3 regions of the Paenibacillus sp. A3M_27_13 genome follow, and region 1 is predicted to be linked to each of the others. Evidence: riboswitches for the same ligand, from Rfam matches in the RefSeq annotation. Region 1 holds a riboswitch; each other region holds the start of a gene.
The links. A riboswitch is a leader RNA that binds a small molecule or an ion and turns the genes downstream of it on or off. The one in region 1 is predicted to bind cyclic di-AMP.

Region 1 (8,149 bases):
TGAGACATTTTTTCAAATAGCCGGGATCTCCATCCAGATGAAGAACCTTTCCCGGCATTTCAAAATACGTTGACTCGACCGGATCACTCCAGTCCCCAACCAGAGCTGCCTGACTACGAGCAGCTTGCTGCTGGCGTGCCCGTTGCAACAGATTAAGAGACTCACCAGCCTTAATATGGGCCTGCTGAGTCTTACCGCTAATCTGGTCTGCAGGCACTCTGACCAGATCGTTCACTGGGGAATCGGCCAGCAGCCGAAATTCTATTCCCTTAATGATCGCTTTATCCCGCTGGATGTCCTCAACACGAAACGTGACATCTCCGCCGTACGATTTCCGAACGACCAAGTCTCCTAAACTCATCACACTGTATCACCCCTCCTATATCGTATGGGTGAATGCACAGTTTGGTTCCAGCTTAGGATATACCTGCCTCCAACAGCACAGCGCTGAGACGCGCAAATTCCTCAATACTTAGCGTTTCTCCTCGACGGGAGGGTTCAATACCAGCTTGTTGCAACAACGGCTCCAGCGTGTCCCTGTTCTCTTTGGTGAAGAAACGGCTTTTTAGGTTATTGGAAATGGTTTTACGACGCTGGGCAAAAGCAGCATGAACCACTTCAAAGAAATGCTTCTCATCCACCACTTCCACTGGAGGGGCTTCCCGTACACGCAACCGGATGACTGCAGACTCCACATTCGGTTGGGGAATAAATACTGTATTCGGCACAATACAGACTAATTCAGGTTCGCTGTAATATTGCACCGCAATGCTCAGGCTGCCGTAATCCTTCGTTCCAGGAGACGCAGCCATACGCTCAGCCACTTCTTTTTGGATCATAACGACGATATTCTCCAAAGGGAGCTTGTCCTCCAGCAGCCTCATCAGAATCGGTGTAGTAACGTAGTACGGCAGATTAGCCACGACACTTACTTTGCTCACGTCTGCAAAATCGGTTGCGAACACCTCGCGCAAATCCAGCTTCAACACATCTCCATGACGTACCTTCACATGCTCGTAAGGGGCCAACACTTCTTCGAGAATTGGCAGTAGCCGCTGGTCAATCTCGACAGCGGTAACTGCCTTGGCTGATTGGGCCAGCTTCTCGGTCAAAGCACCAATCCCAGGACCGATCTCAAGTGCGCCCTTCGTCTCATCCAATCCGGCAGCATTTACAATCTTATTGAGAATATTTTGATCAATCAGGAAATTTTGTCCCAAACTCTTTTTGAACGAAAAACCGTGCCGTTGAATAATGTCCTTCGTACGCCGCGGTGTTGCTATATCTTGAATCCCTGTCATACGGATATCACAATCCTTCACTTTCAATTTGTGCCAGCGCCCCGGCAAATTCCTCGCGGCTGATCTGAAATACAGAGAGCCGTTTATGTAGCTGCTTTCCGTTACAATAACCAATACCCAGCACATTCCCTAAGGCCATACGGCGTGCAGCAGCATTGGGGTGGGTGATGAGTCCAGCATCAATCAGGTCCGCCCACTCAATCAGCGGGTCGGCGCCTTCCACTGTCGTATGGACCCGTGCAAGAGCGTGTCTGATCGCTTCCGGTGAGGCATTCTCCACGCCAATATCTCCTTTGCGCGTCGCTTCTGCCTCGGGTATAAAGGCCTGCTTGCAGCCGGGTACCTTGGAAGCGATAATCTTACGGATGCGCTCCCCTGCATGATCGGGATCGGTTAAAATGATGACCCCCCGCCGCTCCTGCGCCAATGCAATTTTACGCAGCGTCATTTTATTAATGGCTGAGCCGCCAGTTTCTATCGTATCCGCTTCAACAGCGCGGCGAATGGCCACCGTATCATCCCGGCCCTCTACCACGATCACTTCCTTGATCATTTGCGTTTCCCTCCACTGCTACACAGCAAGCTATATTTATCTTTCCCTGCTTTTGAAAACAAAATAAGAAGAGGATATCCTCTTCTTAGCATGGCATAACTATGTTGTTAATACTATCGCATTGCCCTCAACATACACAACCTGTTTTAGTTGATTTCAGGCTTTATCGGTCCGATAACATAAACGGTTTTACCGTGCTTACGACCAAATTGGTTGGCTCGGCTCAAACTCTCATAATACACATCGATTTTGTGGCCTTTAATCGCGCCACCGGTATCCTCCGCACGGCGGAAGCCCACCCCTTCGATATACACCCACCAGCCGATTGGAATTACACTCGGATCGACCGCGATGGTGCGTCCTTCCGTGACACGTGCGCCGGATGCAGTACGTGTACCGATACCTGGCTCCTGTGAGGAATACGCCGTCATGGAGACATTTTGTAAAACTTTGCTATATTTAAAATTGACGCCTGCTTTACGGACAGCACTGCCCGAACTAACCGTTGTTGCCTTAACGGCATCATTGGGACCGACGGAAGCAGCCAGAACGACCGGTTTTTTCTTCGTTCCTACTGCAATGACTTTATCCACACGGTTCTGTGCAACTTCCTTGTTAACCAGCTGTTTGGATACCAACTTTCCATCATGATATACCTTTTGAACGTGCTGGACGACCACACCCGATTTGCCGCTTTGAATGACCCGATTATCGCCTTTATAAAGACTCGGATCGGCCGTTTTGATGACCTGATAAGGCACCTGTTTTTTCTGTTCGACCTGCTGTTTCTTCACACGGACGATTTTTATGTCCATGTTAGACGAAACAGAGGCATCCAACGCAGGATAAACTTTATCCGTTGATGATAATTTATAGCCCGAGGTACGAATGGCACCTTCTACTGTATTTTCTGTTGTGTACAGCTTTTTCGTCTCATTGCCTGAAGATACTTTGACTTGATTGGCACGTTTAATGACTACGCGATCGCCATCCTGTATTGCTCCATTTAGCGGCATGGAAACTGTATCATGCGGCTGAAGTGAAATGGAATGCTCGCTCAGCAAATCTTGAAGCTTGGATTCCCGGGTTTCTACCGCAGACGCCTTGCCATCGATGACAAAAAAGACTTGTTTTTTAGATTGCGTGTACATCAGAATTGAAATCATAATCGTTAGCGCGATTAGAAAAATAGCAACCAAAGCAGCCTGGCGCACATTCTCTTGCTTCCAACGCAATACGTAAGACATGCTGGATGAGCGTGACTCATGGGTATCCTTTTTTTGGAAAATGCCCATTTCCTCCGTCCTCCTTACATAGCCCGCCGTCTGGAGTAAGACATAGTTGAGATTTGACGTGACTATAACAGATTTTCTACAAGACAAGCCCAAACTGCGACTGTCCTGCACCATGTACCCGTCTTCGCGGCATGCTGTCCTCCCCTGTTTAACCACAGTATGATGACAGATTTTCTTTTATTCACAACAAAAAAAGCCAGAGAAAGAGACTAGAGAGCTCTTTCGTGGCTTCCGGCATGTGTGAATATGCGGGAAAACTCATGCACGAGATGGCTTCTCTCTTGTTACGCTTACGGGGTTAGCTGTCGGGTTCGGACGTAGAGAGTCGCCCTAGCTTGGGTCAACCGCTCATGGCGGTCGCCTTCACATTCACCCCGAAGACCCAGAAAGAAATCGAAATACGGCTCCTCCACCTATTCAATCCCATTCGGGGAAAGAATTTCGGTCGAGCCGGCTGGCGGAAGAGACGTTCCCTTCTTGCACATATGCCGGACGTACTGTAAGCCATATCGGTTCCCCCGTTCCCTGTAAAAGGGACTCAGCGAGACTGGTTCATGAAATGACTTGTTGATGTTTACATTCAAACAACAATTCACTGAAAAGATGATATCCTGTTTCTATGCATGTTGTAAAGCAGGTTTCAAGTACATTTTTTAAAATATTCGGTTAAAATATTGTAATATTCTCGAGTTTCCTGCAACAAATTCATGATTAGCTTCGTCTATCTCTTTATTTTGATCGATTTCTTCACTTTTTCATTGAATGTCAAATCGTTCCAGGGCATTTTGGGTCGTTATTGACACTAATTCCTCCACTGTAATCCCTTTGATTTGGGCTGCAGCCTCTGCTACCAGTCTCACATGTGCAGACTCATTTCGCTTCCCACGAAACGGATGAGGCGTCAGATAGGGAGCATCAGTTTCAATGAGCAGACGGTCCAGCGGCACCTGTGCGAGCACCTCTTTTGGCTGCTTGGCATTTTTGAACGTTATTGGACCACCAAAGGAAAGGTGAAATCCCATATCCAGCACCATTTTGGCTGTCTCCCAGCTACCCGAAAAGGAGTGCATGACTCCTCCAATCTCACTCGCTTTTTCCTCGCGCAATATCCTAACAATATCTTCATGTGCATCCCGGTTATGAATAACAATGGGCATTTTGAGCTCACGAGCCAGACCAATTTGATTTCGAAACACCCGATGCTGAACATCCTTCGGTGATGTATCCCAATAATAATCCAGACCGATCTCTCCGATGGCTACAACCTTCTTATGACTGCATAACGATGCAATCCATTCTAAATCGCCCTCCTGCATTGTAATAGCATCCTGAGGGTGCCATCCGACTGCCGCATAAATAAAATCATACGTCTCGGCCAATTTCATGGTGGATGGAATGGTCTCACGATTAAATCCGATATTGATCATCCGTGTTACTCCTGATTCGACAGCACGTGCTATAACTTCTTCACGATCTTCGTCAAATTGTGGCGCATCCAAGTGAGTATGAGTGTCGAATAAATCCAAGGTTTACATCTCCTTTTTTTACTTACATTTCTATATAGTTGTCTATTCTTTGACAAAATAATTCCTTATTTCGGCAGGAAGCCTGTCTTTTACCGCGTTCAATTTATTCTGGGGAAAATACATATGATATTTTCCTCGGTGAATACCACTTATTGAGCGCACAATTTCCGAAACTTCGGATATTTCACTCACCTCGCCCTGACGTCCAAGCAGTAAAATCTGGTTGTCCGTCGAGCCACCCTGCCGAAACACATCATAAGGAAGATCTGTCGGAAAATCAATTTCAAAATCATATTCAGGGTGCAAACCAGCCTCTTTCAAAGCTTCTCTAATACTGTCAATGGTATCTGTATCCATATTTTCAATCTCTACATATTTATACAATCTACGGTCCATAAAACGGCTGCTCAAATCACTTAAAATCTCGTCCTTTTCTCGTTTCCACTGGCTAAATACGGTCTGGATTAATGACTCGTCGAGCATCAGATATTGCTCTACTGTAAGCTCTCCTTTCAACAGATCCGGCAGCGGGTCCAGCAGAAAACCAAACTCATATCCGTTTTTAAACAATTCCTTTGCTCGCTTGAAAATTTTACGTAAAAGGATTTCCGAGCTGCGTGTTACAGGATGAAAATAAATTTGCCAATACATCTGATAGCGTGACATTAAATAATCTTCTACTGCATGCATGCCTGATTCCTTCACAACAATTCTCCCATTATGAGGACGCAGCAGTCGTAAAATACGATCCAAATCAATCGTGCCGTAGTTGACACCTGTTGAATGAGCATCCCGCAACAAATAATCCATACGGTCGGCATCTAGCGGACTGGTTACCAAGTTGACAACGATTGGCTTATCATACGTTTTGGCTATAACCGCAGCCACCTTTTGTGGAAGCTTGTCGTCGACTTGCCGTAGCACGGCGTTGATCTTCGTGTCTCCCAGTACAATGCGGCATGTCCAATCCTCATGGTTCATATGAAAGGCTTCCTCAATTGAATGAGAAAATGGGCCATGCCCCACATCATGCAATAGGGCCGCACACAGAGCAACCAGCCTTTCCTCCTTCGGCCAATCTGGGAAATCTCCACGTTCAAATTGAGAAATAATACGTCTCGTAATCTCATATACGCCCAATGAATGTGAAAAACGGCTATGCTCCGCTCCATGAAACGTAAGATACGATGTGCCTAACTGCCGTATGCGCCGTAAACGTTGGAACTCCGGCGTGTTGATCAACCGCCATATCACAGTATCCTGAACATGGATGTAATTATGTACCGGGTCTTTAAAAACTTTTTCTTCACTGAGTGGCTGGTGCAAGATATCAGCTCCTTTAATATTCGGAATAATGGATTAAAATACAATAAAATCCTAAATGATTTCCTTCATTCGACATTCTTTGTCGTAATATGTCGAATTATAGTTTTTCGACATTTCCAAATCGACAAACTGAATAAATCATCAATAAGATAAGGCAATACACATGAGTAAAGGTCTTTAATCTAAATACTTTTGCATAATCAGACTGTTACTACATTTTTAAGGTTGACTGTTTTGGGAATCGTTGGTATAGTAAATATCAGAAAAGAGAAAATTTTGTCGAATCATGACACTTATATTATTTTAAACGGCGAGAGGAGCCTGATTTATTATGATGAAATCCACTGGTATTGTAAGAAAAGTTGACGAGCTCGGACGTGTTGTTATTCCAATCGAATTGCGTCGTACCCTGGGAATCGGAGAGAAAGACGCTTTGGAAATTTATGTTGATGGCGAACGCATCATGCTTAAAAAATACGAGCCTGCTTGTATCTTCTGCGGCAATGCTGAGAACGTAATTTACTTCAAAGGGAAAATTGTTTGCCAAGATTGCATTTCTGAAATCCCAACACCTGTGACAAACTGAGAATTTTAGTATATAATAGACTTATCAGATATTGTTAATTCTAACCTTTTTCATATATACTCCTTGTTGCCTTCCACGGTTTGAACCCAACCGTTGGAAGGCCCTTTTTTGTTTAGACAGATATTCATAAGAGTGCGTTGTAAACATCTCTCTTGGAGATTGAACGATCTGTGGCTGTACGCTTCATTGCATCCTTGCGTGTAAGTCCCTCTGCCTCGTAATGTGCGACGTGGGACTCCAAAGATAAGGACTGCCACCACGCCTGACGTTCCTGTTCCTCTTCCTCTTCGTCTTTTCCTTCAACCACCAGGCAATATTCACCAATCGGTGGATTTCCCTCTAGTCTAGCAAGGCATTGCTCCACGGTTCCCCGAACCCATTCCTCATGCAGCTTGGTCAGCTCACGCGCAAGCACCACTTTGCGTGAACCTAATGTTTCCTTCAACACCATCAATGTCTTCACAATGCGATGAGGCGATTCATAAAAAATAATTGTGCCGTGAGATACCTGAAACGATAGCAACAGCTTCTCTAGATCCTTTTTCTCCCGTGGTGGAAAGCCAGCGAAGGTGAACCTTTCTGTATCCAGTCCTGAGGCAATTAAAGCCGATAGTGCCGCATTTGCTCCTGGGATAGGAATGACGCTAATTTCCGCTTCCAGTGCCAGCTTGACCAGATCCGAACCAGGGTCAGAAATGGCCGGTAGACCTGCATCGCTAACCAGTGCCAAATTTTTTCCTTCTATTATATAACGTATCAGTTCAGGCCCACTGGCAGCCTTATTATGTTCATGATAACTGAAGAGCATATCCGGTGTAATTTCGAAATGGGTGAGCAGTTTGCGTGTCTGCCGCGTATCTTCGGCAGCGATAATACTACATGATTTTAAGGTGTTAATCGCCCTAAAGGTCATATCGTCCAGATTCCCAATGGGTGTTGCAACAAGATACAACTTTCCCCGTTCTTCTTCGCTGGTACTAAAGCTTTTTTGTACAGCTGCTTTCACACAGAATCCCCCTTGCTTACTTCTCCATAGATATCTCTTATTTCCTGAGTATAATTCCCATTTTCCTGATATACAATGAGCGGAGGCAACAGACGAACCTCCGGTTTGCCGTCACGTAATGCTTCAACCAGTACCATATTGGCTTCCATATGAACTCGTGGGTGAACAAAACGTATTCGTTTGGGTTCCAAACTATGATTACGCATCAAGGTTATAATCTCACCCAATCGCTGCGGGCGATGAACCATGGATACTTTGCCCCCATTACGGACGAGCCGGGTGGATGCCTGAATGACTTCTTCCAGTGTACAGTTCACTTCATGACGGGCAATTGCCTGGTGAGGATTCAGCTTGATATCGCTACCATTTAGCGGCATATAGGGGGGATTCACGGTAATCGCATCATAAACACCATGTCCCGTGATTTGAACCAGCTCACGCAGGTCCCCTTCCCGAATCTCAATTGCTGCTTCTAATCCATTCAAGCTGACACTGCGTCTAGCCATATCTGCCAAGCGTGGTTGAATCTCAATTCCTTCAATAGACGCTTTTGTTC
Region 2 (8,149 bases), on a different contig from region 1:
CAGAAGGCTGCTTATTTTTTTGGAGTGATGGGGCCACTGAATTGCCAGGCAGAAGATCTTGAGACGGAAGAACAGAATTTTATTTTAGAATATGTTGAATTTGCAAAATACCGTAAGCAAAAAAGTGAGAAGGATAAAACAAAGCCGGAATAATTTTTTGGCTAAAGATGTCTGGGTTGAAGACCCGTAAACGAACTGGAGGGGTTCGCTTTACGGGTCTATTTGGTTTCTTGGTGATATGGAATGACCTATATGTAACTGGAATGCTTGTTAGGTTTAGAGTGCGGTGCCTCCTTATAATCGTTATCGTCGATGTTCAGAATTGCAGCAACTTGTTTTCTGTACCTTTGTGCTTTGCGGGTGCCGTGAATCAGATTGGACAAGCGTGAAGGCGGAATATTGTGTGTCTCACAAAATGTTTTCTGATCCAGTCGAAGTTCGACAAGCCGTTGTTTGATGGCCCACCCGAAGGAGGTGACAGGCATTTTGTTATTCAAGAGAAATCGCCCCTTACGGATTCTTGCGGAATAATTGGTGTGTTATAATAATCATCAGTAAACATGTTAGAATTAACCATCTAACACTATGATACACTTTTATACGTGTTTTTACAATCGTAAATGCGTCATTTTGTTGAATTAATTACTTAATTAAGTGCTAGGTGGTTCTGATAATCCGTCTAGAGTCTGCTAATGCTGTGAATTGCGATTATATGTGGATAAAAAACACTCTGCCACCTGAGGAAAGGGACAGAGTGTTTTTGGTGTTGTGACCACATTGGCGAAACGACGCATCAGGGGGATGCTGGAAGGCGTTTGAATAGACCTGAGGAGGAAAACAGTCTAGGTTCATCCAATTGGTTATTATGGCTCATATAAAGAGGTAGAGTGATGTAGGAGCTGGACCAATGTCTGTGAAGAAAGCGACGCTGAGATGCAGTTGGCTCAGGTTGGTTAAGCTTCTTCCAGGCAGAGAGGAGCTCGCTTGTCATACGCTCCATAAGAGGGTTCTTTTCCTCATAAGGAGGATTGAGTAGTTTGAAGGCATCTTCCACACAGAAGGACACTGCTGCGCTAAGATAGCCGTGAACGGTCTGTTCTACATCGTTTCCGAGGAGGAAGTTAATCCAGGTGTGAACGGTAGCGAGTGTGCCAATCGCATTGTATTGAATGAGTATAGATTCCAACTGGTCAAATTCAAGCCAAGGATAAAGAGCCTTAGCGAGCTTGAGCAGACGCTGACCGGATAGACGAAACTCCTTCACATGCTGCCAGGAGGGACGTTGGGTATGCAGCATCTTATCAATGAGGGCGATCCGCCAACTGTCATTCTGCTGGATGGCGACATACAGACTTTTGATAGCCATGCCGTCAACGGTTGTAAATTGAGGATACAAATCATCCAGCATGTAATGTTCCAGGTCTTGTAGACTGTTCAAATGTCCGTTACGCGATAGTTTCTCCAGTCCGTTAAAACGGGTGAAGCCACCAACAGGTAGGGAAGGGTCCAACAATAATGCATAGTTCAGCAAGCGGTTGCCTTTATGCAAGGTGGTTCGCCTCCTCGAAGTGAATCCTTATGTTATGTTATGTTATTTTACTTTTTACTTGGGGATAACGAAAAATATTCGAAATATATGTAATATATATTTACATTTAAATAGCTTTTGTGTCAAATTAAATATTCTTATCGCTCATATATGTTAGTTAAAATAACAAATAAAATAATTATTATATTTTTGTTTACAAATAGTTGATGAGAGAGTATAATAAATCTGTTGCCTCATTACATTATGATTTGCGGTCGTGGTGGAATGGCAGACACGCTATCTTGAGGGGGTAGTGGGCGTACGCCCGTGGAGGTTCGAGTCCTCTCGACCGCATTATATGCAATACTCAGTTAAAAAAGCATCCTGACACGGTTTACGTGAAGGGATGCTTTTTTTGTTAAGCATTTTTCGTTATATCCTTTAGCCACAGAACAACGGTAGACAACCGGTCGTTTATTAACTGTGATAAAGAAGGATGTCAGTTTTGCTGCAAAAGCTTCTCTATATCTCCCGCCAGCTTATCTGGAGTGGTTTGCGGTGCATAGCGCTTAAATACGTTACCTTCTCGTGTAATTAAGAATTTAGTAAAATTCCATTTGATCGCTTTGGACCCTAATACCCCCGGAGCAGTTTGGGTCAGGTAACGAAATAAGGGGTGCGCTTGATCGCCATTGACATCTGTCTTGGCGAACATCGGAAAGGTAACACCATAATTGATCTGGCAAAACTCGGAAATCTCCTCGCTGGAACCTGGCTCTTGTTTGGCAAACTGGTTGCTGGGAAATCCCAAAATTTCGAGCCCCTGTTCATGGTACTGGTCATATAGCTCTTGTAGCGCTTTGTATTGGGGGGTTAACCCACATTTGCTGGCAGTGTTCACGATAAGCAGAACGTTCCCTTCATATGTGGATAACGGAATTTTTTTCCCTTGCAGGGTGTGCGCATCATATTCATAAACGGTCATAGTATCTCTCCTTATTCAATATTCAGCAATTAAATTGTAAGCAATTAAAAGCAAGGTTGCAAGTTTGGAAAAGCTATATCAAGCCTTTAGCCGCTGTAAAATCGTATTTTGTTCAAAACAGTAAATCGCACCGCAAATGGAGCGAATTAAGGTGTTTCTTCTTATAAAAGCGGGTTCAATCGGTGTTTAGCTGGTACATATAGCGTATTTTCTTCTCTTTTTACAAAAAAAGGCCAAAAACGCTCTACCCTACGCCAATATTGACATGCTTGTCATTTTCGAAAAGGGATGAAAAACAGAGATTGAAGGAGCTGTGAGAAGCATAGTTGCATTGTAAGCGCTATTATTAATATCCTAGGCTCTAAAGGCCGATTTATAACCCCGCAGTTGAGCTTTACAGTCTTCCATGCGCGGGTGTATGATTCAAGACGTAATTTCAAATTAACTTGAATGAAGTAACAACGAAATGTCTATAGCGCTGAATTTTGCAGTTGCAAAAGCGGGGGAACCAATCGAGATTGTACGGCTTCGGAAGCCGTGTGTCTCATGGGGTGAATTTTCAGGTCAAGTGCCAGAAATAGGGCGACTCTCACGTCCGAATCCGACAGCTAACCTCGTAAGCGTACAGGGAGAGGCAACAAACCGCCGTGTGCAGCCATGGTTTATTTTATCATGGATATGTAAGAAGCCGGAGGAAAGCCTTTTTCCTTCGGCTTCTTTTTGTTGTCTTTTTATACCGGGAGAGGAGCTACTGATGGAAGGTCGGTTAATTATTGTCACTGCACCGAATGAAGCGGGCAGAAGTTTTGTGAAATTGCTTATTTTCAAAAAATTGGCGTTTGCAGTTCTCACGAATAGCGCCCAGGAGGAACGACAGCTCAAAAAAATGGGTGTGGAGCACATTGTCCGCATCAATACCATGCAAGCGGGAAAATGGAATTTTCCAAAAAAAGAAATTGGTAGTGTGTATTTGTTCGAGAACAGCTTGAATCTGACGTGCCGTTTCCTGCAAATATGTCGGCCGCTAACATCGGAATCGATCTATGTTATTACGCACGGCTGTAATCCACAAGGAATTTATCGGGGATTGGGAGCGGATCATGTGATCTACACATTGAACGGAGAGGTGGGTTTTCTGCTGAACGGATAAGCACTTATAACATAGTTGTTTTATGATTTTATGATCAAATAAGAATGGCGATCTGAGGACCGATACGGAGGGTATAAACATGATGGATATATACATGCTGCTCGTCATGGCTGTGAGTTATGGAGTGATACTGCTGTTTGTACGCTGGTGTGATGCGCAGACCTCTAAAGGAGGACGAAGAGGATGATCGTTATACTTGGGCTTACGGCTATTGTGTTTATGTATTTAATCTACGCACTCCTGAACCCTGAAAAGTTCTAGTCAGCTATAGGGGATAGAGCGGGCGGGAACAACAGATCTGAATATTAAGCATCATAGGTAGCGGGTTTTCGCAAACGTGTGCACACAATTGGTGCTCTGGAAGCAGGTCTGTTGTTCCAAACGCAGGAGCATTTTGAAGGAGGAATAAAGGATGGAGCTGCTTCAAATTGGAATTGTGATCGTCATATTGCTGCTCTTGGTAAAGCCAGTGGGCACCTATATGTATCATGTATTCTCGAATGAACCCAATCGGACGGATCGGATTTTTGGCGGAACAGAAAAGCTGATTTATAAGATAGTAGGATTGAAGAAGCTAGAAAGCATGCGTTGGACTACGTATGTTATGAGTTTCATTGCAACGAATGTCGTGCTTGTGGCGATCAGCTACTTGCTGTTGCGTTTACAGGGAATGCTTCCTGGTAATCCGGCTGGAAACAGTAATATGGAAGCATCACTAGCTTTTAATACGGTAATCAGCTTTATGACGAATACGAATCTCCAACATTATAGCGGAGAAAGCGGGCTTACGTATCTGACACAGATGGCGTTCGTCACGATGATGATGTTCACTTCGGCTGCTTCCGGTTTTGCGGTTGCTGCGGCTTTTATGAGAGGATTGACGCGGCGCGGTGAAGGGATGGGCAATTTCTTTCAAGATTTTATTAAAGCCATTATAAGGATTTTCCTGCCGCTGGCCTTTGTGCTTACGCTGGTGCTGGTTGGATTGAAGGTACCACAGACGCTACAGCCTACGGCGGATCTTACGACGCTGAGCGGAACACAGCAGCAGATTTCTATGGGGCCCATTGCTTCTCTGGAGTCCATCAAGCATTTGGGGACGAATGGAGGCGGTTATGCGGGAGCTAACTCTGCGCATCCTTTTGAAAATCCAAGTCCTTGGACGAACGTGCTGGAAATTTTGGCAATGTGGGTAATGCCGGCTTCGTTGCCGTATACCTTTGGACTGTTTGCCCGTAATCGTAAGCAGGGCTGGATTATTTTTAGCTCCATGATGGTATTGTTTCTTATTTTACTATCTATTACGTACGTGTCTGAAAAGACAGGTAACCCGTTAATCCAGACACTGGGTGTGGATGCTTCTCAAGGAAGCATGGAAGGGAAAGAGGTTCGTTTCGGCATTGGACAATCGGCTTTATTCACTGCGGTCACAACAGCGGCAACGACAGGTTCGGTCAATAATATGCATGATACACTAACCCCACTGGGTGGCATGGCTGCTTTGGGAGAAATGATGCTAAACGTCATTTTTGGCGGCAAGGGTGTCGGGCTGATGAATATGCTGATGTATGCGATTCTGGGTGTGTTTATATGCGGACTGATGGTCGGGAGAACTCCGGAATTTATGGGAAGGAAAATTGAAGGCAAGGAAATGAAGCTGATCGCGATTGCCATTTTGGTACATCCGTTCCTCATTCTCGCCCCAACTGCGCTTGCGTTTATGAGTCATTGGGGATACGACGCGGTCACTAACCCTGGCTATCACGGGTTGACTCAGGTGCTCTATGAATATGCGTCATCTGCTGCAAATAACGGTTCGGGATTTGAAGGTCTTTCGGATAACAACGTATTCTGGAACATGACAACGGGGCTGGTTATGTTCTTCGGACGATATGTATCTATGATTGCATTGTTTGCTGTGGCGGCTTCATTGAATGCCAAAGCACCGACTCCGGTGACGACGGGGACACTGCGTACGGACAACAAGTTATTTGGAGCCATTCTGATCGGGGTCGTGCTGCTGATTGGTGCGTTGACCTTTTTACCCGTCATCGTATTGGGACCTGTTGCTGAATTTTTGACCATGTGAAGAAGAAAATGAGAATGGATGAACGGGGTGTTTGATCATGAAGGAACAGCGCAAACACATGCTGGACAGAAGCATCTTGAAGCATGCGATCAAGGATAGCTTTATAAAATTAAATCCGATGATTATGATGAAAAATCCTGTCATGTTCGTCGTGGAGATCGGTACATTGGTCGTGCTGCTAATGTTACTGTTTCCCGGTTATTTTGGAACTGGCAAGGAATTGGGCTTTAACCTGGCCGTGTTTGTTATTCTGTTGTTTACGTTGCTTTTTGCTAATTTTGCCGAAGCGCTCGCGGAGGGGCGGGGTAAGGCACAAGCTGCCTCTTTAAAAAAATCCAAGCAGGATACGCAAGCTAACAAGCTCATCGGAAATGACATTCAGGTGGTTAGCTCAACCGAATTGCGTAAGGGGGACGTGGTTATTGTCTCCCAGGGCGAAATGATCCCAAGCGATGGTGAGGTCATTGAAGGTCTGGCTTCGGTGGATGAATCTGCAATTACGGGCGAATCGGCTCCGGTCATCAAGGAATCGGGTGGTGATTTTTGCTCGGTAACCGGCGGGACGCGAGTGGTCAGTGACCGGATTAAGGTGCGGATTACGACAGAGCCGGGCGAGACATTTATTGATAAAATGATTTCGCTCGTGGAAGGCGCACAGCGGCAAAAAACGCCGAATGAGATTGCACTGAACACTTTGCTGATTAGCTTAACGATTATTTTTCTAATTGTAGTGGTTACGCTAGCGCCGATTGCCCGTCATTTTAACATTGATTTGCCTGTTCCTGTGCTGATTTCGTTGCTAGTCTGTCTGATTCCAACCACGATTGGAGGACTGCTGTCAGCCATCGGGATTGCCGGTATGGACCGGGTCACCCAGTTTAACGTGCTGGCCATGTCAGGCAAGGCGGTAGAAGCTTCTGGGGATATCAACACGATGATTTTGGATAAAACAGGTACAATCACCTTCGGGAACCGAATGGCGAGTGAATTCGTGCCTGTAGAGGGCGTGGAGAAGGCAAAGTTAGTGAAGTGGGCAGCGATTAGCTCTATGAAGGATGAGACGCCAGAGGGTCGCTCGGTTCTCGAATTGATGCGCAAACAGGAGCATACGCTGGATGCATCCTTGGCAGCAGGTGGAACCTTTATCGAATTCAAGGCGGAGACCCGGATGAGTGGTCTGGATCTGGCCGATGGACGAAAGGTACGCAAAGGCGCGGTGGATTCTGTTCGGCAATGGATCGTCTCGCAAAACGGCAGTGTTCCAGCTGATCTGGAGGAAAAAGCGAATCAGGTAGCCTCTGAAGGAGGTACACCGCTGGCAGTCGCGCTGGATGATCAGATATACGGCATTATTTATCTGAAGGATACAGTGAAGCCAGGCATGAAGGAACGGTTTGATCAGCTTCGGGAAATGGGTATCCGTACGATCATGTGTACCGGAGATAATCCACTGACAGCAGCTACAATTGCACGAGAAGCGGGTGTGGACGACTTTGTAGCTGAGAGCAAGCCGGAGGACAAAATAGCGGTTATCCGACGTGAGCAGGAACAGGGTAAGCTGGTTGCTATGACCGGAGACGGCACCAATGATGCACCTGCGCTGGCGCAAGCGGATGTCGGTCTTGCCATGAATAGCGGCACAGTCGCGGCCAAAGAAGCGGCTAATATGGTGGACTTGGATTCCGATCCGTCCAAAATTATTGAGGTGGTCGCGATCGGCAAGCAGCTGCTTATGACGCGCGGAGCATTGACAACGTTCAGCATTGCAAACGATGTTGCCAAATATTTTGCCATCATCCCGGCGATGTTCATGCTGGCCATTCCACAAATGGGCGCTTTGAACGTCATGGGGCTTGGCTCCCCGCTGTCCGCTATTTTGTCGGCGCTGATCTTTAACGCGGTTATTATTCCGCTTCTGATTCCGCTGGCCATGAAGGGCGTGAAGTATAAGCCGATGAGCTCGGATCGCCTGCTGGGACGGAATTTGCTGATTTACGGTCTGGGCGGTATGGTCGTACCGTTTGTCGGCATTAAGGCCATTGATTTGCTGGTGCATTTGTGGATTTAGCGCAGAAAGGGTGAGCGACATGAGTGGTTTTTATCGGATGATGTCTGGACGCAGATTTACTGCGCACGAAAAAGCCGAATCTGGCGGGCAAGGTCATAACAAACGTACAGGGACCGGGACAGTGTCAGAAGGACAACCGGAGAGACAAGAGATGCGAGGAAGTGCAGTTATTGGAGTGGCTTTGCGAACTTCAGTGCTGATGATTCTCTTGTGCGGTTTGGCATATCCGCTAGCCAGTACAGGAGTAGCACAGGTTCTGTTTCCACAGCAAGCAAACGGCAGTATGCTTCGTGACGCGGAGGGGCGGGTGGTCGGCTCCGAACTGATTG
Region 3 (8,149 bases), on a different contig from region 1:
GGCTTAGCAAATAGATTTGAAATTCGTTTCCACACACCCATGGTTATATTCCTGCCTTTCTTAGCCTAGAAGCATGCTGTAATGATCAAGGCGCCAACCAGATGCAGCGCTCCTGAAAACAGACCGAAACCAATTTTACCTTCCTGTGTACCTTTATCCAGATCAAACTGAGCCCAGTACCGCAACAGCAGACGTACAATAACTTCCAAAACAAGCAGGATGACAAAGGCGATCACAGAATACACAAGCGCTTCGAGCAAATTATTAGCTGTAGCGATAGAGCCTGACAAGATATAGCCTTGTGCAACTAACTTCATAATCATTCGTACCGTTACGGCCATATTTCCAGCCTTCACTTCGGCAAAATCCTTATACTTCGTAAATAAAGAGTCGACATACATTAATGCGAAGATCAAAATAGCCCCCGCACCAGTCCATACAAGCATTGCTTTCATCGTTTCTAAAAAATGCATTTCATACCATCCTCCACATCTTCTTGACCTTCATATAATATTTTACGCCTCCAGGCAGGGAAAAGCGAAGGAGAAAACGTTTCTCCTTCGCTTCCTGAGCAATCACACTTGGCGGCACTGCTAAAATGTTCTTATTTATTTTCGTATTGCTTCAACAAAGCGGCAAGCTCATCGTCCACGGCGCTTTTCTTATCCAGCTCTTTGAACTCCTCATCCAACGATTTTTCCTTAGAAGACATTTCGTTGCTCGCTTCGGCACGTGCTTCTGCTTGCAGCATTTTTTCTTCCATACGCTTCAATCCGCCAGTTGCCGTATCAGAGCTAAAACCGTTCATAGCTTTGTTAATTTCAGTTTGCGCTTTAGCTGCATTATAACGGGCAACCAGTGTCTCGCGCTTGTTTTTCATTTCTGTCAGCTGTCTGCGCATTTCATCCAGCTTGCCACGCAGGTTATCGGCTGCAGCTTTGTTCTGTTCGTAACCAGCTTTGAACTCATTCATTTTTTGTTCAGCAGATTTCTTTTCTTCCAGCGCGCGACGAGCCAGATCTACATTTTGTGCTTTTGCAGCGGTATGTGCCTGTTCTTCGCGTTTCTTTACCAAAGCAGCCTGTTCTTCGTATTGCTGTTTGAATCTCTTTTCAATAGCAATTTGAGCGGCTACCGCTTTCTCTGCATCTTCCAGGTCCTCTTGCATATCACGAATGTATTGATCCGTCATTTTAATTGGATCTTCTGCCTTGTCAATAATGGCGTTAATGTTGGACATCGTAAGATCTCTTAATCGTTTGAAAATAGACATGTGAAGTTCCTCCTAGAGTTGAATGCTTAAATTTTAAGCTCTGTACACATGTTTACGCAAGCTTTGCAAAGAGGGTTTCAAAAATATCTAAAAGCCGCGCAAATAAGGCTCTGGGATGTCGGCCTGTACTTTTAGCTCCCGCGATGCATGCAGCGCCCAATAGGGATCACGCAGCATGGCACGGCCTATTGCTACCAGATCAGCTTCTTTCTGCTGAACAACCCGACGGGCGTCCTCATAATCATCCAGTAAGCCAACAGCAATTACAGGTACATTCAGCTTTTCACGGATGGTATGAGCCAAATCCACCTGATAGCCGGCACGCGCAGACGGGCCTCCGCCAGAACCAATCGGACCCTCACCACCAGAAGAGATATGGAAAATGTCCACACCCGCATCACGATATCGTTCCCCTACGCCTGTTATGTATTCCACATTATATCCATCCTCGACGTATTCTTTGGCAGATATCCGCATAAGCACAGGCATATCAGCAGGAAGAACCTCTTTAACAGCATGTATGACCTCAACACCGAACAGTGACAAATCCTGCCCATATTCATCTTCTCTGGCATTTGTTAAAGGCGAATGAAATTGATGGATCAGATAGCCGTGAGCGCCATGTATCTCGACCGTGTCAAAACCTGCTTCCACCGCGCGGCGCGCGCCTTCTTTGTATGCCTGAACCAGTTCCCTGACTTCAGCTGTCTTTAAGGCGTGCGGCTCTTTAAAGCGTTCGCTAAAAGGAATCGAGGAAGGACCTACAGGTTGCTCAGCATCTTCAGCCTTGCGTCCAGCGTGGCCTAGTTGAATGCCAATTTTGGCACCATACTTGTGAACTTCCTCTACAATCTTACGATATGCAGGAATATGTTCGTCACTCCAAATACCCAAATCACGATCTGTAATACGTCCATCCGGATGGACCGCTGTCATTTCCACAATAATAAGTCCAGTGCCTCCTACTGCCCGGCTCACATAATGGACATGATGCCAATCCGTTGGATTTCCGTCCTTGGCCTCCACGCTGTATTGGCACATCGGGGGCATGACAATCCGATTTTTTAAAGAAAGCCCCTTTAATTGATAAGGAGTAAACAAGTCGGTCACTTTTATCCATCCTTCCTTCAATTCCATGTCTGTATAATTATGAATTGCATCCCCATTATACACCAGCTGTCACGGTATACCGAATTCGTTGTAAGGCTAAAACTTGCGAAAATGCTCCTGTTTTCGGTCATGTTTAAGAGAATATGTGCGTTTAGCTCCATCATCTTCATTGATAATCGTTTCATCGTGGACTTCTTTCCAGTCGTTTATGAGCCGAACTTGGTAACCAGCATATTTTTAATAGGACAGGTACATAATAGTCGAGAGCACCACTAGGTATCACTGCACGGAAAGGGGGGATACATATGCCGTACAGGGGAGTGTTGCCAGGCTTGGCACTGTTACTAGCATTTTCAAGTTTACCCGTTCACGCGGATGCGCCTCCCAACATCGGAACGCCCCATCCCAAGGAAGCAGCTGTTGCTTCTTCTGTACAACAGAGCACAGATCGAGCAACTCCTACATTAGCAATGCTGCGAAAAAAACATGCGGACATTTTTAAAATGTGCGGCCCACACACCCGCCAAATTGCCCTAACCTTTGATGATGTGCCCGATTCTAGGTATACGCCGCAGGTTTTGGACGTATTACACGCCAATGGCATCAAAGCTACATTTTTCATCGTCGGTCACCGTGCGGAAAAGCATCCGGGGATCATACGCCGTATTATCCGTGAAGGCCATGCTATAGGAAACCATTCCTATACTCATCCGGATTTTAGGAAGGCCACACCAGAACGCTTTCGCAACCAGATTACAAAAACAGAACGTATTTTACAAGCCAGCGCAGGTTTTCGCCCCAAGTTGATTCGTCCACCCTACGGTGAAATCACGGAGCCTCAAATCCAGTGGGCACGTCGTCATGGCTACATGATTGTCAATTGGAATGTAGACTCTCTCGACTGGAAGGGACTAAGTAAAACACAAATTCAGCGCAATGTGATCCCAGCTACTGGGCCTGGCTCTATTATTTTAATGCACGCAGGTGGAGGTCAAAGTTCCAACTTGCAAGGCACTGTCCAAGCTCTGCCGGGTCTAATTCACTCTCTAAAAGCTAAGGGCTACAAATTTGTGACAGTCCCCCGGCTACTCCACACATCGGAACAGAAATAACCATATGTTTATGATTGAGCTACAAGCTAAAGCAACGTAAAAAGGCTGTCTTACCAGCAGAAGTTTTCTGCTCGTCAAGACAGCCTTTTTTATGGATAGGACCTGATAAGAGTCTGACCTAGTTATATGCGGTAGGATACAGGCATTAAGTTTACATAATATATATTATGTTTAATTAAACCATATATACGTATAATGCTATTTATCAATAACGTACAGCTTCACATTTTGAAATCCAAAGTCGTTCACAAATGATTTGTTGCCAGGAATAAAGATATCAATCCGTTTTCCTGTAATGGCGCTGCCCTGATCACGAGCGACAGCTACAAAAGAATGATCCGGCAAACCTGGGTGGGAATAGCCTGTAACCAGCACTTTCGTGCCCATCGGAATGACGTTCGGGTCTACCGCAATTGTACCTAGTTTAAGCGGATTGCCGTAGTAGTCCACTGCTCCCCATTTACCATTCTCATCGGCTGCGGCAGAATACGCAGTAGCCTTAACGTCAACTATTTTGCTATAGTTAAATGTTTTGCCCCACGCTTCAATCGTTGGCCCCTCATTCGCTGGTGCTTTCTCCGTAAGAAGCTGAGGCTTCGAATCCGAAGCTGCATTCACACTTTTTTCACCAGGTACCTTAATTTGCAGACCTGCATATATATTGTTAGAGGCAATGTTTGGGTTCGCCTTCGTCAGCTCGTCCACTGATACTCCATAACGTTGAGCAAGCAAAAAGAAGGTATCGCCATCTTTGGCAGTATGAAGCGAAGCAGCATCCGCTACTCCAGCTGTCTGTGCCAGCCCTGCAATGGCTGCGGCAAGCACCGCAAATTTCATGTTTTTTCCAATATGTTTTAGATGTTTCAAAGATATGTACCTCCTCTGTTATGCCTGCGAAGTTAGCTGTCGGATTCGGACTCAGGAGAAGCCCTATGCTTGTGCAATTCACCCCTAGGCATATTCCATATCGTCTTATGACGTTTCGGAAAGACTGCCGTTGTTACGTCCCCCGCACTTCCCATAGTTTGGGCCCAGCATTCAGCGTTTGTCATAACCGCATGCTGTCCCGGTAAGTTTTGGCTTACTGCATAATATCACAATTTTGTAACCTTATCCGCATGAAAATGTTGGGAACCTTGAACATCATACTATACTCGTTACAATTTTGTCACCAAGAAATGAATATTTGTTACGAAAATATGGTGAAATGGTGACAAAAAAAAGAAAAAGCCCTCCGTCAAACGGAGGGCTTTTTTATAGCTCATATCAGCACTTTCTTACAATACTTTGGCAAGAAAATCACGGGTGCGATCATGGCTTGGAGTACCAAATACCTGCTCTGGTGTACCTTGCTCTACAATTTGACCGTTATCCATAAAGATAATTCTATCGCCTACCTCGCGGGCAAAGCCCATTTCATGCGTCACGATTACCATGGTCATGCCGCCTTCGGCGAGCTTCTTCATTACATCCAGAACCTCTCCAACCATTTCAGGGTCCAATGCAGAAGTCGGCTCATCGAACAGCATTACGTGCGGCTGCATGGCCAAAGCACGCGCAATCGCAATACGTTGCTTCTGACCACCGGATAGCTGGTTCGGATAGGTATTCTTCTTATCCTCAAGCCCTACGGTACGCAGGAGTTCTAGCGCAATTTTTTCCGCTTCCTTCCCTGACTGTCTTCTAACCTGCGTTGGTGCAAGCGTCAGGTTCTGCAACACTGTTTTATGCGGGAACAGATTAAAATGCTGGAACACCATCCCCATCTTCTCCCGGGTTACATTAATATTATGACCACGAGCTGTAATCGGCTCGCCCTCAAACAAAATCTCCCCGTCCGTAGGCTGTTCTAGCAGATTCATACAACGCAAAAACGTACTCTTCCCCGAACCGCTGGGACCGATGATGACGACGACTTCACCTTTGGCGATATCTATATCAATGCCTTTTAAAATCTCATTCTTGCCGAACGATTTACGCAGTTGTTTAACGGTGATCACTGGCTCTCAACTTCCTTTCCCATAAACCCAGCAGCTTAGACAAGCTGAATGTCATTACAAAATAAATAGCGGCTGCGATTACGAACGGACTTAATCCTTCGTAGGTAATGTTCTTAATGACCTGGGCCTGATACATAATATCCACCATCCCAATGGTCGAAATAATGGATGATTCTTTAATGATCGTAATAAACTCATTACCGATAGCAGGCAAAATAGATTTAAACGCTTGCGGCAAAATGACATGACGCATAGCTTTGCCTCGTCCCATACCCAATGAACGGGCAGCCTCCATCTGTCCACGGTCTACTGCCTGGATACCTGCACGGAAAATTTCAGCCAGATATGCCGAGCTATTCAGAGACAATGTGATTATACCAGACTGGAGTGGAGTAAAATTGACACCCAGCGTCAAAGCAACCCCGTAGTGAATAATCATGAGTTGCACCAGCATAGGTGTGCCACGCAGTATCTCTACATAAGTGGTACCTAACCACTCAATGATGCGTACTCCACTCATACGTAGCAAGGATATGATCAGACCAATGATGAATCCGAACAGTACTCCGAGCGCAGACAGCAACAAGGTGTAGCCGATACCCGTAGCGTATAAACTGCGGTATTTCCAAAAAATATCTACAATGTTATTAGAAGAAACCTGACGATCCGCAGAAAGTGCACTCGCTTCCGTGGAAAACTTCTCAATCGACCCGTCTGCTTTCAGGCGAGCCAACGTTTTATTTACAGAAGCAAGCAATTCTGCATTCCCTTTACGGATACCTACAGCTGTTTCTGCTCCCGCATCCTCAGGCACAGCCTTGGCAAGGGTTACGGTACCGTCTAACGTGTATCCTTTAGCAACCGTATCTTCGATCACGACAGCGTTCACACGCTGGGTCCGCAGCTGGAGTACCAGGTCAGATATTTTATCCAGTGAAGTTACAGAGGCATTGGGCACTTTTTGAGCAATCTCTTCCTGAATACTTCCCTTTTGTGCTCCGATCTTCTCGCCTTTCAAAGCATCCATCGTCGGATATTTGTCTTTATCCTCTGGGCGTACCATGATGACTTGCTTGGAGCGATAGTATACATCCGAAAAATCAATACTCTTTCTGCGTTCATCCGTTGGTGTCATACCGGACAGTACCAAGTCTACACGACCACTTTGCAGAGCAGGCAGCAAAGAGTCAAAACTCATGTCTTCAGGGACCATCTCCGCATCCAAATCTTTGGCGATTTCCTTGGCGATATCCACATCGAACCCAACAATGGTATCCTTACCGTTAATGACTTTATGAAACTCATACGGCGGAAAGTCGGCACTCATGCCCACTACAAGTTTTTTCTGTGGCTTTGCTTCCGTTCCGTATGCATTGAGCATGGGAAGACCAGTCAACAGCAAGATAACCGCCGTCAAAACCAGGGCGGTAAAACGATATGCCTTTTTCAATCTTTTTTTCTCTCCTTAAATTCTTTATAATAAATAAGATTGTGTCATTATAAATGAATATGCATGATTATGCAATGAATGTTATAGTACAATTTCAGCATACCTAACGCAGTACCTACATTACAGCTTATATAAAGGAGTTTTCAGCATGGATTTTAAACAGACCATTCAACAGACCATCGAGCAGCATGCCCCACGGTTTAAGGACATTTCGTTATTTATTGGCGCAAATCCTGAACTTGGAAACGAGGAATTTCTGGCCGCTGCCCGTTTAAAAGAAGAACTGGTTTTTCACGGTTTTGAGGTCCAGGCACCTGTATTGGGCATAGAAACAGCCTTTATTGCAACTTACAAATCTGCAAAACCCGGACCGGTTGTCGCTTTTCTGGCAGAATATGACGCTCTGAAAGGTCTAGGACACGCCTGTGGGCACCATTTGATATGTATGATGAGTACTGGTGCTGCCGTCGGCCTCAAGTCGATCATCGACGAAACTGGTGGAGAAGTACGGGTATATGGCACACCTGCCGAAGAAACACGCGGTGCAAAGGTCCCTATGGCCGCTGCCGGATTGTTTGATGATTGCGACATCGCACTTATGACGCATCCTTATGACCGTTACGAAAAATCAGGCAAATCACTGGCGATTGATGCTGTACAATTCGAATTTTTTGGTCAATCTGCTCACGCGGCTGCCAGCCCGCACGAAGGCATTAACGCGCTGGACGCTGTGATTCAAACGTTCAATGGCATCAATGCGTTCCGTCAACAAGTAAAAAGTACAGTGCGTATCCATGGGATCATTAATCAGGGTGGGCAAGCAGCCAATATTATTCCTGATTACGCCTCAGCCCAATTTTATGTGAGAGCCACTACACGTCAAGAACTGAACCCGCTGACTCGCCGTGTTATTCAAATTGCTGAAGGAGCTGCTTTACAGGCCGGGTGTCGTTTGGAGACCTCCAATTATGAGACTTCTTATGATGAAATGGTCACGAACCGTGTACTTTCCGATGCGTTTACCGCAAATTTGGTGCAGGCTGGCATTTCACAAGAAGATATAACAGAAGGCGAAGATCACGGCTCCATGGATATCGGAAATGTATCGCTTCATTGCCCTGCTATCCATCCTTACATTCAAGTTATTGACGAGAAGCATGCCTTGCATACACCAGAATTCCGCGATTTGGCGATGCAGGACCGG

Region 2: it holds a riboswitch for cyclic di-AMP, as region 1 does, so the genes downstream of both, NLX82_RS08330 (hypothetical protein) here and NLX82_RS26160 (resuscitation-promoting factor) in region 1, are expected to answer to the same signal.
Region 3: it holds a riboswitch for cyclic di-AMP, as region 1 does, so the genes downstream of both, NLX82_RS01025 (3D domain-containing protein) here and NLX82_RS26160 (resuscitation-promoting factor) in region 1, are expected to answer to the same signal.

The regions. Positions count from the first base shown of each region.
Region 1 is NZ_JANAVE010000013.1:8,607-16,755, reverse strand. It holds gene yabG (sporulation peptidase YabG) at 1-361, opposite strand, end outside; gene rsmA (16S rRNA (adenine(1518)-N(6)/adenine(1519)-N(6))-dimethyltransferase RsmA) at 417-1,301, opposite strand; gene rnmV (ribonuclease M5) at 1,309-1,854, opposite strand; gene NLX82_RS26160 (resuscitation-promoting factor) at 2,001-3,149, opposite strand; cyclic di-AMP (ydaO/yuaA leader) riboswitch at 3,421-3,703, opposite strand; gene NLX82_RS26155 (TatD family hydrolase) at 3,905-4,675, opposite strand; gene NLX82_RS26150 (HD domain-containing protein) at 4,718-6,001, opposite strand; gene NLX82_RS26145 (AbrB/MazE/SpoVT family DNA-binding domain-containing protein) at 6,333-6,587, shown strand; gene rsmI (16S rRNA (cytidine(1402)-2'-O)-methyltransferase) at 6,712-7,593, opposite strand; gene NLX82_RS26135 (tRNA1(Val) (adenine(37)-N6)-methyltransferase) at 7,590-8,149, opposite strand, start outside.
Region 2 is NZ_JANAVE010000002.1:402,578-410,726, forward strand. It holds gene NLX82_RS08305 (helix-turn-helix domain-containing protein) at 1-153, shown strand, start outside; gene NLX82_RS08310 (hypothetical protein) at 249-497, opposite strand; gene NLX82_RS08315 (urease accessory protein UreF) at 794-1,531, opposite strand; tRNA gene NLX82_RS08320 (tRNA-Leu) at 1,800-1,882, shown strand; gene NLX82_RS08325 (glutathione peroxidase) at 2,028-2,513, opposite strand; cyclic di-AMP (ydaO/yuaA leader) riboswitch at 2,980-3,152, shown strand; gene NLX82_RS08330 (hypothetical protein) at 3,268-3,663, shown strand; gene NLX82_RS27705 (potassium-transporting ATPase subunit F) at 3,847-3,924, shown strand; gene kdpA (potassium-transporting ATPase subunit KdpA) at 4,076-5,752, shown strand; gene kdpB (potassium-transporting ATPase subunit KdpB) at 5,790-7,820, shown strand; gene kdpC (potassium-transporting ATPase subunit KdpC) at 7,840-8,149, shown strand, end outside.
Region 3 is NZ_JANAVE010000001.1:232,166-240,314, forward strand. It holds gene NLX82_RS01000 (DUF4178 domain-containing protein) at 1-41, opposite strand, end outside; gene NLX82_RS01005 (DUF350 domain-containing protein) at 66-473, opposite strand; gene NLX82_RS01010 (PspA/IM30 family protein) at 605-1,273, opposite strand; gene NLX82_RS01015 (NADH:flavin oxidoreductase/NADH oxidase) at 1,361-2,383, opposite strand; gene NLX82_RS01020 (polysaccharide deacetylase family protein) at 2,689-3,495, shown strand; gene NLX82_RS01025 (3D domain-containing protein) at 3,694-4,362, opposite strand; cyclic di-AMP (ydaO/yuaA leader) riboswitch at 4,369-4,537, opposite strand; gene NLX82_RS01030 (amino acid ABC transporter ATP-binding protein) at 4,773-5,495, opposite strand; gene NLX82_RS01035 (ABC transporter substrate-binding protein/permease) at 5,482-6,945, opposite strand; gene NLX82_RS01040 (M20 family metallopeptidase) at 7,094-8,149, shown strand, end outside.